DNA from 2 places in the Caulobacter sp. HJHS_5 genome. Region 1 is predicted to be linked to the other one. Evidence: riboswitches for the same ligand, from Rfam matches in the RefSeq annotation. Region 1 holds a riboswitch; the other holds the start of a gene.

Region 1 (8,499 bases):
ACCAGGATGCGCGCCGTCATCGGCCCCTAACCCAACAGGCGTTTGATGGTGTCGAGGAAGTGCGACACCGAGATCGGCTTGGAGATATACGCCTCGCAGCCGCCTTCACGAATACGTTCCTCGTCGCCCTTCATGGCGAAGGCGGTGACGGCCACGACCGGAATGTGCGCCAGGTCGTCGTCTTCCTTCAGCCACTTGGTGACCTCCAGGCCGCTGATCTCCGGCAGTTGGATGTCCATGAGGATGAGGTCGGGATTGTGCTCGCGCGCGATGCTCAGCGCCTGCAGGCCCTCGCGAGTCTGCAGCGTCTCGTAGCCCTGGGCCTCGAGCAGGTCGTGGAAGAGCTTCATATTCAGCTCGTTATCCTCGACGATGAGGACCTTTTTCGTCATTCCGACCCCAAGAGACGCTTGGCGCGGCAAGACTTCCGAGTCGCGCCGCTTCCCGTCGCTGATGACACGGATATCCTTAAGCCGGCGTTAGTCGCACTTGGCCGTCCGGCCGTCCTGGAGAGGTTGCTCATGCGTATCGGCGTGGATTTCGGCGGCACGAAAATCGAGGCCGCGGCGCTGGATGCGGACGGCCGGATCGTCGCCCGCGTTCGTGAAAAGAATCCCGGACGGTACGACGCGGCCCTGGATGTCGTGAAAGACGTGATCCAACGCGTGGAAAGCGAAATCGGCCAGAGCGTTCCGCGCGTCGGCTTCGGCACGCCGGGCTCGATCTCGCCGGTCGACGGCCTGATGCGCAACGCCAACGCCACCTGGCTGAACGATCGCCCGTTCGCGCAGGATCTGGAGAAGACGCTGGGCCGCCCCGTGCGCCTGACCAACGACGCCAATTGCCTGGCTATCTCCGAGGCGGCGCCCGACGGCGCGGCGGCCGGCGCCCGCCTGGCCTTCGCGGTGATTCTCGGCACCGGCTGCGGCGGGGGCCTGGCGATCGAAGGGCGCGGCGTCGACGGCCACAACGGCGTCGCCGCCGAGTTCGGACATATTCCCCTGCCCTGGCCGACGCCGGCCGAGTATCCGGGTCCTCGCTGCTGGTGCGGCCGCGACAACTGCCTTGAGCTGTGGATCTCCGGCACCGGCCTGCAGAACGAGTACGAGCAGCTGAGCGGCGAGCGCCCGCCCGGCGACGTCATCGTCGGGCGCGCCCGCGACGGCGACGCCCAGGGCCGCCTCGCCCTCGATCACTACATCGGCCGCCTGGGCCGCGCCCTGGCCGTGGTCGTCAACCTGATGGACCCGGACGTCATCGTCTTGGGCGGCGGCATGTCGAACACCGACGAGATCTACGAGCGCGTGCGGCCGATCGTCCTCGAATACGCCTTCACCGACAGCTTCACGACGCCCATCCGCAAGGCGCTGCACGGCGACAGCTCCGGCGTGCGCGGCGCCGCCTGGCTCTGGCCCGACGACGAATGAAGGCGTTCTGCCGCGACTGCTTCTGGACCGCGGAGGTTGCGCAGCGACGCTGCCCCTCGTGCAACTCCATGCGCATCGTGGCGCACGCCGACCTGGATACGCTTTCCATCGCCCACCTCGACTGCGACGCCTTCTACGCCTCGGTTGAAAAGCGCGACCGCCCGGAACTTCGCGACCTGCCGGTGATCGTCGGCGGCGGCGTGCGCGGCGTGGTCTCGACCTGCTGCTACATCGCCCGCATGAGCGGGGTGCGCTCGGCCATGCCGATGTTCAAGGCCCTGAAGGCCTGCCCCGAGGCCGTGGTCATCAAGCCGGACTTCAGCAAGTACACCTTCGAGAGCAAGCGGATCATGGGGATGATGCGCGACCTCACGCCCCTGGTTCAGCCTCTCTCGCTCGACGAGGCCTGGATGGACCTTTCCGGCTCCGAGCGCCTGCACGGCGGCCCGCCGGCCCTGACCCTCGCGCGGCTGCAGAGCCGCATCGAGGCCGAGACTGGCCTCACCGTCTCCATCGGCCTCGCCCGCAACAAGTTCCTCGCCAAGGTCGCCTCCGAACTCGACAAGCCGAAGGGCTTTTCCGCGCTGGGTTCCGACGCCGTCGCCTACCTCTCGGCCAAGCCGGTCGGCATCTTGCCGGGCGTCGGGCCGGCGGCTGTGAAGTCGCTGGAAAAGGCCGGGCTGCGCACGGTGGGCGACATCGCCAACGCCGATCCGAAGACCCTCGTCGAGCGCCTGGGTTCCTACGGCCTGCGCCTGCACAACCTCGCCCACGGCCACGACAACCGCGCGGTCGATCCCGTCGGCGAGCGCAAGTCGGTCAGCGCCGAGAACACCTTCAACCACGACCTGACCAGCCTGGCCGATCTCGAGGACGAGCTCCTGCCCCTCTGCGAGAAGGTGGCCCGCCGCACGCGCGCCTCAGGCCTCACAGGCCGCGCCGTGGTGCTGAAACTGCGCCGCGCCGACTTTCAGATCGTCACCCGCCGCAAGACCCTGCCGATCCCGACCCAGACGGCGCAGACGCTTTATGAAGTGGGCCGCTCCCTCTTGAAGCCCGAGGTCGGCAAGGCGGCCTACCGCCTGATCGGCATCGGCCTTTCCGACCTGGCCGAGGCCGGCGCCGGCGGCGGAACCGACCTCTTCGCCGGGGACGAGCAGCGCGCACTGAAGACCGAGACCGCCGTCGACGCCCTGCGCGCCAAGTTCGGCACGGCCGCGGTGGTCCGCGGCCGCACCTTGAAACCCGGCTCAAACGGTTAGGTGACCGGAACGGCCTTCCGCGCCTGGCGCGCCGCCGCCACCATGTTGACGATCGCCGCCTCGGTCTCGGGCCATTTGCGGGTCTTGAGGCCGCAATCGGGGTTCACCCACAGCTGGCCGGGCGACAGGCGCTGCTGCGCGGCGCCGAGCAGCTCGGTCATCTCCTCGACGCTGGGCACCCGGGGCGAGTGGATGTCGTAGACCCCCGGCCCGATCTCGGCCGGATAGGCGTAGCCGACGAAGGCGTCGAGCAGCTCCATCTTCGACCGCGCGGTTTCGATGGAGATGACGTCGGCGTCCATCGCCCCGATGGCGGCGATGATGTCGTTGAATTCCGAGTAGCACATGTGGGTGTGGATCTGGGTGTGATCGGCCACGCCCGAGGCCGTGATGCGGAAGCACTCTACCGCCCAGTCGAGATAGGCTTGCCAGTCGCCGCGCCGCAGCGGCAGGCCCTCGCGCAACGCCGCCTCGTCGATCTGGATCACTTTGGCGCCGGCCGCCTCCAGGTCGACCACCTCGTCGCGGATCGCCAGGGCGATCTGCCGGCAGGCCAGCTCCCGAGCGACGTCGTCACGCACGAACGACCAGTTGAGGATGGTCACCGGCCCCGTCAGCATGCCCTTCATCGGCTTGTCGGTGAGACCTTGGGCGTATCGCCACCACGCGACGGTCATCGCCTTCGGCCGCGAGACGTCGCCGTAGAGGATCGGCGGCCGCACGCAGCGCGAACCGTAAGACTGCACCCAGCCGTGCTTGGTGAAGGCGAAACCGGAAAGCTGCTCGCCGAAGTACTGCACCATGTCGTTGCGCTCGAACTCGCCGTGGACCAGCACGTCGAGCCCCACCTCCTCCTGCCAGCGCACGGCGCGGGCGGTCTCGGCCCGCAGGAAGCCTTCGTAGACCTCGGCGTCGATCTCGCCCTTGCCATGGGCCGCACGCGCCTTGCGCACCGCCTCGGTCTGCGGAAACGAGCCGATCGTCGTGGTCGGCAGGGCCGGCAGCTCCAGCCGCGCGATCTGCAGCGCCTGGCGGCGGCCGAACGCCGAAGCGCGGCGGCTCATCGCCGGCGTGACGGCGGCCAGGCGGGCGGCGACGGCGGCGTCATGGATTTTCGGCGAACGGCGGCGCGAGTCGTTGGCCGCGCGCGCCGCGGCCAGTTCGTCGGCGACGGCGTCACGGCCTTCGTTCAGCGCCTTGGCGAGGACGGTCAGTTCCTCGACCTTCTGCACCGCGAACGCCAACCAGGACCGCACCTCGGCGTCGAGACCCGGCTCCTGCGCCAAGTCGATGGGGGTGTGAAGCAAGGAGCACGACGGGGCGAGGATGATCTCGCGGTCCTCGGCCAGCAGCGGCTCCAGGCGCGCCAGCAGGGCGTCGAGGTCGGCGCGCCAGACGTTGCGCCCGTCGACCACGCCCAGCGACAGCACCTTGCCCGCCGGCGCCTTGGCCAGCACCGGGACCAGCTGCTCCGGCGCCCTCGCCAGATCGATGTGCAGGCCCGCCGTCGGCAAGGCCAGTGCGGCTTCCAGATTGTCGCCCAGCGCTCCGAAATAGGTGGTCAGCATCAGCTTCACGCCCGGCGCGGTGCGGGCCAGGGTCTCATAGGCCTGAGCCAGGGCGCGGCGGTCGCGGGCGTCGAGATCCAGCACCAGGCAAGGCTCGTCGATTTGAACCCAATCGGCGCCGGCGGCGGCCAGGCGGTTCAGAAGCTCGGCATAGACCGGCAGCAGGCCGGCCAGCAGATCGCGCGCGTCCGACCCGTCGGCCGTCTTGCCGAGCTTGAGGAACGTCACCGGCCCGACCAGCACCGGCCGAGTGTGGAGACCCAGCGCCTTGGCCTCAAGGAACTCGTCGACCGGCTTGGTCGACGCGAATCTGAACCCCTGCCCCGCCCCGAACTCCGGCGCCAGGTAGTGGTAGTTGGTGTCGAACCACTTGGTCATCTCGAGGGCGGTGACGTCGTGGCCGTGATGGGCATGGCCGCAGGCGGCGTGCGACTCGCCGTCGCCCTGACGGCCGCGCGCCATGGCGAAATAGGTGTCGAGGTCCACCGTCTCGCCGGCCCAGCCATAGGCCGCCGGCACGGCGCCGACCATGGCGGCGGTGTCGAGCACCTGATCGTACAGCGAGAAATCGTTGCTGGGCACGATGTCGGCGCCCAGGTCGCGCTGGCGCGTCCAGGCCTGGGCCCGTAGCTCGGCCGCCGTGGCCAGCAGCGCGGCGCGGTCGGTCTTGCCCGACCAATAGCTTTCCAGGGCGGTCTTCAGCTCGCGCCGCGAACCGATGCGGGGGAAGCCGAGCGTGGCGACGGTGACGGTCATTTCTAGCCTCTGCCATTTGCGTTGTGGCGAGGCAGGCAGGCGCGAGCGCGGCGCGCACCGAACGGGATGAGCGGCGGGCGTGGCTTGCGACCAGCCCGGACACCCCGCCGGAGGACGTTATCTGTCGGGGCAGGTCTCCTGGCTCACGGGTCGCAGCTTCGGTCCGGTCTTCCCGACGCCGCCCCTCGCAGGGCCAGGCGCCAGTGACGCGGAATGGACCTCGGCTCGCCGCTCACAGTTGCGGGGGCAGCTTCGGCTTCACGCCCGCGGGAGCGCTCACCGAATTCCCTCTTAGCCCCACGCCGCGAACGACGCGGGGAACCTCGACGCCGCCATAATCGCGCCAAGGCCCCGCGCCTGTCAACGATGATATAAAGATATCTTTATATCGTTATGTCCGCATCGCATTGGATCGCCATCAGGGCGTCACATGTGCACAGCCAAATGCGCCAAAGCGGCGCGGCGCGTCGACGCCCCCTTCCCAACGCCGCAATGCGGCATATCTAATTGCAGTCAGCGGGGCGTATCCTCCGCGCGGAGCGAGTGAGCCATGGCGGAGCGTAAGGGGATCGGAGAAGGGATCGGCAACGGCGCCGGATCGGCGATCGCGACCCAGACCAAGCCCAAGACGCAGAAGCCGTCACTCTACCGCGTGCTGATTCTCAATGACGACTACACGCCGATGGAATTCGTCGTGTACGTCCTTGAGCGCTTTTTCAACAAGTCCCGGGAGGATGCGACCCGGATCATGCTGCACGTGCACCAGAACGGTGTCGGAGTGTGTGGCGTCTTCACCTACGAAGTGGCCGAGACCAAGGTCGCACAGGTGATCGACAGCGCCCGCCGCCACCAGCATCCGCTGCAATGCACCATGGAAAAGGAGTAGAGGTCCCCGTGCCCAGTTTCTCCCGGAACCTAGAAGAATCCCTGCACCGCGCCGTGGCCTTGGCCAAGCAGCGTAAGCACGAATACGCCACGCTGGAGCACCTGCTGCTCTCGCTCGCCGACGACGAGGACGCCGCCGGCGTCATGCGCGCCTGCGACGTGGACCTGACCGCGCTGAAGGCCAGCCTCGTGCAGTACCTCGACACCGAGCTGAAGAGCCTGGTGGTCGAGGACGCCGACGACGCCAAGCCGACCGCCGGCTTCCAGCGCGTGATCCAGCGCGCGGTGATTCACGTCCAATCCTCGGGCCGCGAAGAGGTCTCGGGCGCCAACGTGCTGGTCGCCATCTTCTCGGAGCGCGAAAGCCATGCCGCCTACTTCCTGCAGGAGCAGGACATGACGCGGTACGACGCGGTGAACTTCATCGCCCACGGCATCGCCAAGAAGGCCGGCGCCTCCGAGCCCAAGGTGGTCAAGGGCGCCTCCGTCGAGGAGGACGACAAGCCCGCGGCCAAGGCCGGCGCCGAGGCGCTGGAGGCCTATTGCGTCAACCTCAACGACAAGGCCCGCCAGGGTAAGGTCGATCCGCTGATCGGCCGCGCCATGGAGGTCGAGCGCGCGATCCAGATTCTCTGCCGCCGGACCAAGAACAACCCGCTGCTGGTGGGCGACCCCGGCGTCGGCAAGACCGCCATCGCCGAGGGCCTGGCCCGCAAGATCGTCACCCACCAGGTGCCGGAAGTGCTGGCCGAGGCCACCATCTTCTCGCTCGACATGGGCGCGCTGCTGGCCGGCACCCGCTATCGCGGCGACTTCGAGGAGCGCATCAAGCAGGTGGTGAAGGAGCTGGAGCAGCACCCCAACGCCATCCTGTTCATCGACGAGATCCACACGGTGATCGGCGCCGGCGCGACCAGCGGCGGGGCGATGGACGCGTCCAACCTGCTGAAGCCGGCCCTGGCCAGCGGCACGCTGCGCTGCATGGGCTCGACCACTTACAAGGAATTCCGCCAGCACTTCGAGAAGGACCGCGCCCTGGTGCGCCGGTTCCAGAAGATCGACGTCAATGAGCCGACGGTCGAGGACACGCTGAAAATCCTCAAGGGACTCAAGGTCTACTACGAGGAATTCCACAAGCTGAAGTACACCAACGAGGCGCTGAAGACGGCGGTGGACCTCTCGGCCAAGTACATCACCGACCGCAAGCTGCCCGACAAGGCGATCGACGTGATCGACGAGGCGGGCGCCAGCCAGATGCTGCTGCCGGAAGCTCGTCGGAAGAAGACCATCGGCGTGAAGGAGATCGAGGCCGTCGTCGCCAAGATCGCCCGCATCCCGCCGAAATCGGTCAGCAAGACCGACACCGAGGCCCTGAAGTCGCTGGAAGCCGACCTGCAACGGGCGGTGTTCGGTCAGGACGAGGCGATCAAGCAGCTTTCCAGCGCCATGAAGATGGCGCGGGCGGGCCTGCGCGATCCGAACAAGCCGATCGGCAGCTACCTGTTCAGCGGCCCGACCGGCGTCGGCAAGACCGAGGCGGCGCGCCAGCTGGCCTCCACGCTCGGCATCGAGCTGCTGCGCTTCGACATGTCGGAATACATGGAGCGCCACACGGTCAGCCGCCTGATCGGGGCCCCTCCGGGCTATGTCGGCTACGACCAGGGCGGCCAGTTGACCGACGCGGTCGACCAGCATCCGCACGCCGTCGTCCTGCTCGACGAGATCGAGAAGGCGCACCAGGACGTCTACAACATCCTGCTGCAGGTGATGGACAACGGGGCCCTGACCGACTCGAACGGCAAGAAGGTCGACTTCCGCAACGTGGTCCTGATCATGACCACCAACGCGGGGGCCGCCGACAGCCAGCGTCAGACCATCGGTTTCGGCCGCGGCCAGGCGAACCACGAGAGCGAGGAGGCCATCAAGCGCATCTTCACCCCCGAGTTCCGCAACCGCCTCGACGCGGTGGTGGCCTTCAAGCCGCTGACGCAGGACATCATCCGCCTGGTGGTGCAGAAGTTCGTCATGCAGCTGGAAGCCCAGTTGGCCGACCGCAACGTCACCATCGAGACGACCGACGACGCCGCCGACTGGCTGGCCAAGAACGGCTTCGACGAACTCTACGGCGCGCGCCCCCTCGCCCGCGTCATCCAGGAGGAGATCAAGAAGCCGCTGGCGGACGACATCCTGTTCGGCAAGCTGGCCAAGGGCGGCCACGTCCGCGTGGTGCTCAAGGACGGCAAGCTGGCTTTCGAGTTCGAGATCGACGGCGCCCCGCCGCACGAACCGGGCGCCCCGGTCATCGAAGAGCCGGCGCTGGCGGAGTAAAACCCGCCCTTCTGTGAAATGCGAAAGCCCTCCCCACCGGGAGGGCTTTTTGCGTTAGAGGGCCGCGCTGATCTGCGCGGCGATGGCCTTCAGTTCTTCGATGTCAGCTATCTTGTCGGCGTGACGGCCGGCCGGCTGCCCCGTCCAACGCGGGATCACGTGGAAATGCAGGTGGTAGACGGTCTGGCCGGCGGCCTCGCCGTTGAACTGGGTGACCACGACGCCGTCGGGCTTCAACGCCGCCGTCACCGCCCGCGACGCCTTCTGCACCGC
Region 2 (8,499 bases), on a different contig from region 1:
GGAACTTCGGCTCGGTCAGCACCATCACATAAATGCTTTCCGAGATGACGATGCAGGCGGCGGTGTCGTCCGAGAAGTCGGGATTGTGGTCGAAGCCAAGGGCCTTCCAGAAGGCCATGGACCGTTGAAGGTCCGTCGTCGGCAGGTTCACGAAGATCATGCGCATGGGAAGTCTCCTGAAGGTTCGGCCGTCTTAGCGGCGGATCGGGAAGATCGTGCGAAGGGAGGGATCGCGGAGCCACAACCCGCCCCACATGAAGAGGGCCAGATAGACCCCGAACAGGGTGTAGCCGAACAGCTCGTGCTCCAGCCGCATGTGGCTGGCGATGGCGCCGCCCATGACGCTCATGAACAGCACGGCCCCCAGCACCGAGGTGCGCGGGATCAGATAGAGCACGAGGCAGATCGCCTCGATCACCCCGATCAGGAAGCCCTGCTCCGGCGGATAGCCCAGGCCGGCAAGCGTTTCGCCGACGATGGTCAGCCGCACCAGCTTGATGCCGACATCGAAGATCATGAAGGCGGTGAACAGGCCGGTCAGCGTCCAGCCGGCGATGGTTTTGGCCTTGGTCTGCATGGGTGGTTCCTCCCCTCCCCCGAGATCAGACGCTGGGCAGCAGTTCGGCCAACTGGTCGGCGCAGGCGCCCCAGCCGGTGTGGAAGCCCATGGCCTCGTGCTGGGCCTTGGCCTCGGCGGTCCAGTGCATGGCGCGGGCGACGTAGCTGGTCTTGCCGCCCGGCAGCGGCTCGAAGGTCACCTCGGCGACCATGAACGGCTGGCCGGTCGGAACCCAGCCCGGCGCGAAGGCGTCGGTGAACACCAGCTTGCGGTTCGGAACGACCTCCAGGAACACGCCGGGGTTGGGAAACTCCTGGCCTTCCGGGCTGCGCATCACCACCAGCGATTGGCCGCCGGGACGCAGGTCCTGCTTGATCTCGGTGATCGTCCAGGGGCGCGGCACGAACCACTGCTTGAGCAATTCGGGCGTGGTCCAGGCCTTGAAGAGCTTTTCCGGCGGGGCGTCGAAGGTGCGTTCGAGAACCAGTTCGTGTTCGGCGGTCATGATCGTCTCTCTGAGCAAGGGTTTCGATGAACTCTGCCCCAAGGACGAACGAGCCCCCGCGGTCTCGACAGCCCTCCGAAACTTTTTTCGCGAGACGGCTCAGGCCGCGGCCGAGGCCCCCTGCCAATCGCCCCGCAGGATCGCCAGCGGGCGGATTTCATAAGCCCCTGTGCCGGGGTTGGCCTTGGCCAGATCGCGGGCGGTCGCCAGGGCCGCGTCGAGGTCCGCGCAATCGACCACGTAGAAGCCGAGGAACTGCTCCCGCGTCTCGGCGAACGGCCCGTCGAACACCATCGGCTCGCCCGCCGTCTTGCGCAGGGTGGTCGCCGTCGTCGTCGGCATCAGCCGCGCCACCGGCCCGAGCCGGCCCTCCGCCGTCAGCTTCGCCTCGACCGCGCCGAGCTGCTGCATGACCTGATCGTCCTGAGCCTGCGACCAGTCGCCGACGGCCTTCTCATCGTTGTAGCAGAGGATGGCGTAGAGCATCGGCGAGGGCCTCGTGGATCGAATGCTATCCACTATGCCTCAGGCCAAGAGGCGAATGTCACCGGAAAACGACGCGCGTCTCGGCGCCCTCGCCGGCGACCTCGGCTTCGATATCGAAGAGTTCGGCCAACAGCGCGGCGTCCATCACCTCGGCGACGGCGCCCGATGCAATCAGCCGCCCGGCCTTGAGGGCGACCACGTCGGTGGCGTAGCGCGCGGCCAGGGTCAGGTCATGGATCGAGGCGACGACCAGCTTGCCGGCGTCGGCGAGGCGGCGCAGACGAGCCAGGCCGTCGAGGGCGTGGCGGGGATCAAGGCCGGTCAGAGGCTCGTCGGCGATGACGATCTCGGGATCGCCGACCAGGGCGCGGGCGAGCATGGCGCGGGCCAGCTCGCCGCCGGAGAGCGTATCGGCCGCCTGGTCGCGCAGGGCGAGGAGATCGAAGTCGGTCAGCGCCCGATCGACGCGGTGGGCCAGCGGCGCGGGCAGGCCGCCGAACAGCGGCGTCGAGGGGATCAAGCCCAGGGCGACCAGACGCTCGACGGCGATCGGCCAGTCGCATCGGGGTGACTGCGGCAGGTAGGCGCGGCGGCGCGCCAGGGCGCGAAGGCCGAGGCCGGCGAGCGGCGCGCCGCCGAGCGTGATCCGTCCCGCGTCCGGCCCCGTCAGTCCGGCCAACGCGGCCAGCAGGGTCGACTTGCCCGCGCCGTTCGGACCGATCACCGCCACCAATCCAGACGCCGGCAGGGTCAGGGTCACCCCATCGAGAATGGCGCGTCCGCCACGCCGGACCGTCAGCCCTTCCGTCGCCAGACCGCTCATGTCGCCACCCGGCGCAGACGCAGCACCAGCCACAGGAAGAACGGCGCGCCGATCAGGCTGGTCAGCACCCCCACCCGCACCTCGGAGCCCGTCGGGATCATCCGCACCACAAGGTCGGCGACGAGCAGCAGCAGCGCTCCGAGCAGGGCGGACGGCAGCAGGGTGCGGCTCGGTTGGTGCCCGACGAACGGGCGCACCAGGTGCGGCGCGACCAGGCCGATGAAGCCGATGCCGCCGGTCACCGAGGTCGCGGCCCCAACCGCGAGGCCGACGCCGAGCAGGATGAGAAGGCGCGTCCGGTCGAGATCGACGCCGAGGCTCATGGCCTGGCTCTCGCCGAGCGTCAGGGCGTCCAGGGAGCGGCCGGCCACGAGCAGCAGGACAGCGCCGACGGCGACGAAGGGCGCCGCGAGGGTCAGATGATCCCAGCCCCGGTCGGTCAGCGAGCCGAGCAGCCAGGTGGTCAGCTCATAAGCGGCGTAGGGGCTGGGCGCGAAGTTCAGCGCCAGCGCCAGCAGGGCGGCGGCCAGGCTGGAGACCGCCGCCCCGGCCAGGATCAGGCTGAGCGTGCCGCCCGAGCCCAGGGCGAAAGTGACCGCGCCGGTCGCCAGGGCGCCGACGAGCCCGAGCAGCGGCGTCGCCAGCGGGAAGATCGTGGTCAGGCCGAAGTAGATCGCCACGGCCGCGCCGAGCGCGGCGCCCGAGGTAACGCCGACCACATCGGGCGAGGCCAGGGGATTGCGCAGCAGGCCCTGCATGGCGGCGCCGGCGAGACCGAGCGCGCCGCCGACCAGCAGCGCCAGCAGGGCGCGCGGCAGCCGCAACTCCCAGACGATTAGACGGGCGACATCGCCGTCGCCGAACAACGCCGATGCCGGCAGCGGCGAGCGGCCGACGAACAGCGACAGACCGACGCCCGCCGCGAGGGCCAGCAATACGGTCAGGAGGGGGACGAGCCGCTTCACGATCTTCCGCCCTTCTCCTTCCCCGCTTGCGGGGAAGGTGGCGCGGCGCGAAGCGCCGTGACGGAAGGGGCGCTTGGCGAGCGCCGCGCCCCCACCACCGCTGCGCGGTCCCCCTCCCCCGCAGGCGGGGGAGGAGAAGAGTCCGGCAGCCGTGCGAACGCCGCGCGCAGCTCGGCGGCCATGCCGGCCGCCTGCGGCAGGCCGCACCCGAACATCACCTCGGGGTAGCGGATGCGGCGATGGTCATAGAGCCTGCGCACCAGCCGGTGGGTCGCCTGGTCGTTGCGCAGCGACGGGCGCGTGGCCTGCCCCTCGCCGTAGAGCAGGGCGTCGGGGCGCAGGGTGGCCAGTTCCTCGAGGCCGAAGGTCGATTGAGTGAAGCCGTCGCGCGCGGCGATGTTGGTCCCGCCGGCCTCCTCGATGATGGTGTTGGCCAGGCTGCTGCGGCCCGGCACGCTGAGGCCGCCGTTCCAGGCGACGACGGCGACCTTCCGCCCCGGCGACGCGCGGCGCAGGCCCGCCAAGGTGGCGTCCATCTCGCTCACCAACGCCTCGGCGCGAGCCGGCTCACCGACCGCCGCGCCGACCTGGCGGGTGGTCCGGCGGATGTCGTCGAAGGTGATGGCGTCGTCGACCTCCACCATCGGCACCCCCGCGCGCGCCGCCGTCCGCCGCAGGATCGGACTGGTGTAGACGCTGACCAGCAGCAAGTCGGGGCGGTAGGCGACGATATCCTCCGCCTGGGCGCGGTTGGTCGCCACCCCGTCGGCGAGGCCGGGCCGGATATCGTCGGCGACGTCGCGCGCGAGGTAGCTGACCGAGGCGATGCGGTCCTTCGGGAGCATCTGCAGGACCAAAAGGTCGACGCACTGGTTGGTCGACATCACCCGCATCGGACGCGCCGGCGGCGGCCGCGAGGCCCCCGCCGTGCGTTCGCCGAGCGTGTAGTCGGCGGTGGTCACGGTGTTGGACGCCTCGCGCACCGGGCCGCAAGCCGCGCAGAGCGCGAAGCCGAGAGCCACGGCGGCGAGGCGCCCTCGCATGGCCCTAGAAGCCCGCGCGCAGGCCGATGGTGGCCGTGCGACCGGGCGAGGCGTAGCCGTAGACGTCCACCGCCGCCTCGTCGGCCAGGTTCTCGATGCGACCGTACAGGCTCACCCCGCGCCCGAGCGACCAGTCGGCGTTCAGATTGACCAGGGTGTAGGCCGGCAGGGTCTTGGTCTCCGTGGCCAGGCCGAAGAAGGTGTCGGTGGCCTCGCCGTTATAGCGCACGGTCAGGGTGGCGCCGAAACGGCCGTCGGGTTCGCGCCAGGTCAGGTTGGCGCTGGCGGTGGTCTTCGGCCGGCGAATTTCCCGGACGCTGTTCTCCTTGGCGTCGAGGTAGGTATAGGCCGCGTCCAGCCGCCAGGCCGGCGAGAGGCGAGCGGCCAGCGTGGCCTCGGCCCCGCGTTGGGTGGACTTGGTCGCCCGGTTGGCGACTCCGGCGACGAAATTGGCGTCGAAGGTCGTGTAGATCTCGTCCTTGAGACGCGCGTCGAACAGCGCCAGGCCCGCTTTCACGCCGCCGTCGAGGAAGCTCTGCTCGGCGCCGACTTCCCAGCCCAGCGAACGCTCGGGCTTCAGGTCCGGGTTGCCGATGAAGCTGGACGGATCGTAGCCGAACAGCTCGATGGGCGTCGGGTTCTTGATGCCGCTTCCCGCCGCCGCGCGCAGGCGCAGGCCGCTGTCGAAGCCGTAAGAGCCCTGCAGGCGGAAGGTGGTCGCGCCCTTGAACCGGTCGTTGTCGTCATGACGGATGGCCAAGCCGAAGGCGGCCGGGCCGGCGTAGGCGTCGTACTCGGCGACGAGGCCGAGGTTGTCGATGTGGCGCTTCTCGTTGGCCGAGGTGAAGCCGAACTCCGGCAGGGTCTGGAACGCTTCGCGCTCGCTGTCGACGGCGCCGGTCAGCACGTGCTCCACATCGCCCGAGGTCAGGCGATAGGTGGTCTCGTAGGAGTATTTGGTCCGTTTGGCGTCGGTCGCCATCGTGCGCGCGCCGGGGGCGAAGAAATTGCGCCGCTCGGTGTCGTTGACCTGGGCGGTCAGGGCATGGGTCCAGGCGCCGTCGAGCGCGTCGTACTCGCCGCGCACCAGGCCCAGGCGCGCGATGCTGCCGTAGAAGTTGGTTCCGTCGATCGGCAGGCCGTAGGTCGGGCCGGGCGGGAAGGCGTAGTCGAAGTCGTTGGTGTCGGCGTCGGAGCTGGCGTAGCGCAGCGCGGCCTTCACGCGGAACGCGCCGCCTGGGTCGAAGGTGAACTTGCCGGCGTAGGTCTTACTTTCAAAGCCCAGGTCGCGGCGGCCGTTGGGCACGCCCGGCTCGCCGTCCGTCGTCTGGTAGGCGGCGCTCAGGGCGTAGTCGAAGGCGCCGGCGACGCCGCCGTAGCGCACCGCCGCGCGACCGGCGTTGTTGCTGCCCGCCTCCAAACTGCCGCGCAGGCCGGGCGCCTCGCGGCCGGTCGCGGTCGAATAGCTGATCACCCCGCCGATGGCGTCCGAACCGTAGAGCGCGCTCTGCTGGCCCCGCAGCACCTCCACCCGCGCCACGTCGTCGGCGATCAGGGTGGCGAAATCGAACTCGCCCTGGGCCGGATCGGAGGCCTCGATGCCGTCGATCAGCACCAGGGCCTGGTTGGCCTCGGTCCCGCGCAGGCGCACCTGGGTCTGGCCGCCCACCTGACCGGAACGGCTGACGGAGACGCCGGGAACGTCGCGCAGCACGTCGGCGACGACGCGCACCTGGCGGTCCTGCAGGGCGGCGGCGTCGATGATCGTCACCGAGCCGCCGATGCGGTCGGCGGCCACCGGGCCGGCGCGGCTGGCGGTGACGACCAGACCGCCGACGGGCGTGGACTGGGCGTGGGCCTGCGGGGCCAGGGCGAAGCCGGCGAGCGCCGCGGAAAGCGCGGCGTAGGACAGGCGATAGTCGGTCATTCTTAAATCCCCTCTGATGCTCAGGCGTCAGATCGCGCGGCCGCGAGGCCGCGCCGACGGGGCGACGCACAGGTCCCGTCGAACGGTTCGACGGCTTGCGCCGCCGTCGTCGCTCTGACGGGGAACCCGCGCCCGAAGCTCCTCTGGCTTCGCGCTTGAGCGAACCGTGCCCGGCCGGTCTCCTGGCTCGCGGGTCGTCGCCTCCGATCGCCTTCCCAGGCCTCGCTGATGAGGCCCAGTGGCTGCGTCTCCGAAAGACGCTCGATCGTCGGCTCTCCGCTCACAGTTGCAGGGACAGCCGCGGATTCGGGGCAGGCCCCTCACCGCATTCCCGACGCCCCAGGAAAGCGGGGCTACCGGACACGTTTACTGGCGCGACCGTCGCCGGCCGCGCGGCCGCTTCATGCGCCAAACGGGCCACACTCCGCAACCCCGTGACGCTTCTGAGACGCCTCTCAGTACGCGGCCTCTTCCGCACCCTAGAAAGGCCGCCGCCCGATCCAATGAAGATCGGCCCGGAAGAGAGTTGCTTATGCGGTCCGTCGCGCTCGCCCTGCTGGCCTCGGTCTCACTGACGGCGGTCGCCCACGCCGCCGCGGACGACGACTCCACCCTGGTCGCGCCGATCAGCGTCACCCCTCTTCCCGGCGGAGAAATCGAGCGCGCCGACGCGGCTGGGCCCGCGCAGTTCGCGACGGGCGCGCAGATCGACGCCATCAACGCGCTCGACCTGACCGAGTACCTCCGCCGCGCGGTCGGCGGCGTCTACATCAACGACATCCAGAACAACCCCTTGCAGCCGGATGTGAACTATCGCGGCTTCACCGCCTCGCCCCTGCTTGGAACGGCCCAGGGCCTGTCGGTCTATTTCGACGGCGTCCGCATCAACCAGCCGTTCGGCGACGTGGTCAGCTGGGACCTGATCCCGCGCGCCGCCATCGCCTCGATCGAGCTGGCGCCGGGCTCGAACCCGCTGTTCGGCCGCAACACCCTCGGCGGCGCCCTGACCCTCCGCAGCAAGGACGGCCGCACCGCCCCTGGCCTCGCCGTCGAAGCCGGCTACGGCTCGTTCGGCCGCTGGCAGACCACCGTCGAAGGCGGCGGTTCGGCCGACAACGGCCTGCACTGGTACGGTGTCGTCAATCGCCTCAAGGAAGACGGCTGGCGCGACTTCTCGCCGACCGAGGCGGGCCAGGCGTTCGGCAAGCTCGGCTGGTCGGATGGGGCGACCGACATCGCCGCCTCCCTGGCGCTGGCCGCCACCGACCTGACCGGCAACGGCCTGCAGGAGCAGCGTTTCCTGCAGCGCGACCGCGCCTCGGTCTACACCAAGCCGGACAACACCAAGAACCAGTCCGCCCTGTTGAACCTGACCGGCAGCCATATCGTCTCCGACAGCCTGACCCTCTCCGGCGACGCTTTCTGGCGCACGCTGAAAACCAAGACGCTCAACGGCGACCTCAACGACGAGTCCCTTTCCGAGACCATTTACCAGCCGAGCGCGGGCGAGCGCGCGGCCCTCGCCGCCGCCGGCTACGCCGGATTCCCGATCGCCGGCGAGACGGCGGACAACACGCCGTTTCCCTTCTGGCGCTGCATCGCCAACGGCCTGCTGAACAGCGAGCCGGGCGAAAAGTGCAACGGCCTGCTCAATCGCAGCTCCACCCAGCAGCGCGAGGGCGGGCTCTCCGGCCAGGCCGCCTGGTCGACGCCGATGGGCGCGGGCGAGAGCCGCCTCGTGCTCGGCGGCGGCTATGTCGTCAGCGACGTGAAGTTCCACCAGTCCAGCCAGTACGGCTATCTGACGTCGGATCGCGGCGTGGTCGGCATTTCCGGCCCCGGCGCCTTCGCCGACGGCACGCAGGATTCGGAGGACGCCGACGACGCCCGCGTCACCCTTTCGGGCACGACCAGCACCGCCAGCCTCTACATCAGCGAACACCTGCCGCTGACCTCGGCGCTGAACCTGACGGCCTCCGCCCGCTACGACCGCACCAAGGTCGAGACCCGCGACGCCCTGAACCCCGGCGGCGGCCCCGGCTCGCTCGATGGCGACCACACCTTCTCGCGCCTGAACCCGGCTGTCAGCCTGGTGTGGAAGGCCAGCGACACCGTCACCGCCTACGCCGGCTACACCGAGGGCAGCCGCGCCCCGTCGGTGATCGAACTGGGCTGCGCGGACCCCGACAAC

What was found. A riboswitch is a leader RNA that binds a small molecule or an ion and turns the genes downstream of it on or off. The one in region 1 is predicted to bind cobalamin.
Region 2: another riboswitch for cobalamin. It lies ahead of ACFLIT_RS11600 (TonB-dependent receptor plug domain-containing protein); the one in region 1 lies ahead of metE (5-methyltetrahydropteroyltriglutamate--homocysteine S-methyltransferase).

What each region holds. Positions count from the first base shown of each region.
Region 1 covers NZ_JBWZNC010000001.1:258,214-266,712, reverse strand. Annotated here, with positions in the region: gene ACFLIT_RS01425 (PleD family two-component system response regulator) at 1-20, opposite strand, end outside; gene divK (cell-cycle response regulator DivK) at 27-392, opposite strand; gene ACFLIT_RS01415 (ROK family protein) at 522-1,427, shown strand; gene ACFLIT_RS01410 (DNA polymerase IV) at 1,424-2,689, shown strand; gene metE (5-methyltetrahydropteroyltriglutamate--homocysteine S-methyltransferase) at 2,686-5,013, opposite strand; cobalamin riboswitch at 5,125-5,354, opposite strand; gene clpS (ATP-dependent Clp protease adapter ClpS) at 5,564-5,899, shown strand; gene clpA (ATP-dependent Clp protease ATP-binding subunit ClpA) at 5,908-8,226, shown strand; gene ACFLIT_RS01390 (HIT family protein) at 8,281-8,499, opposite strand, start outside.
Region 2 covers NZ_JBWZNC010000005.1:227,702-236,200, forward strand. Annotated here, with positions in the region: gene ACFLIT_RS11565 (VOC family protein) at 1-166, opposite strand, end outside; gene ACFLIT_RS11570 (DoxX family protein) at 194-577, opposite strand; gene ACFLIT_RS11575 (SRPBCC family protein) at 603-1,064, opposite strand; gene ACFLIT_RS11580 (YciI family protein) at 1,164-1,550, opposite strand; gene ACFLIT_RS11585 (ABC transporter ATP-binding protein) at 1,609-2,373, opposite strand; gene ACFLIT_RS11590 (FecCD family ABC transporter permease) at 2,370-3,338, opposite strand; gene ACFLIT_RS11595 (ABC transporter substrate-binding protein) at 3,335-4,381, opposite strand; gene ACFLIT_RS11600 (TonB-dependent receptor plug domain-containing protein) at 4,386-6,308, opposite strand; cobalamin riboswitch at 6,464-6,684, opposite strand; gene ACFLIT_RS11605 (TonB-dependent receptor) at 6,841-8,499, shown strand, end outside.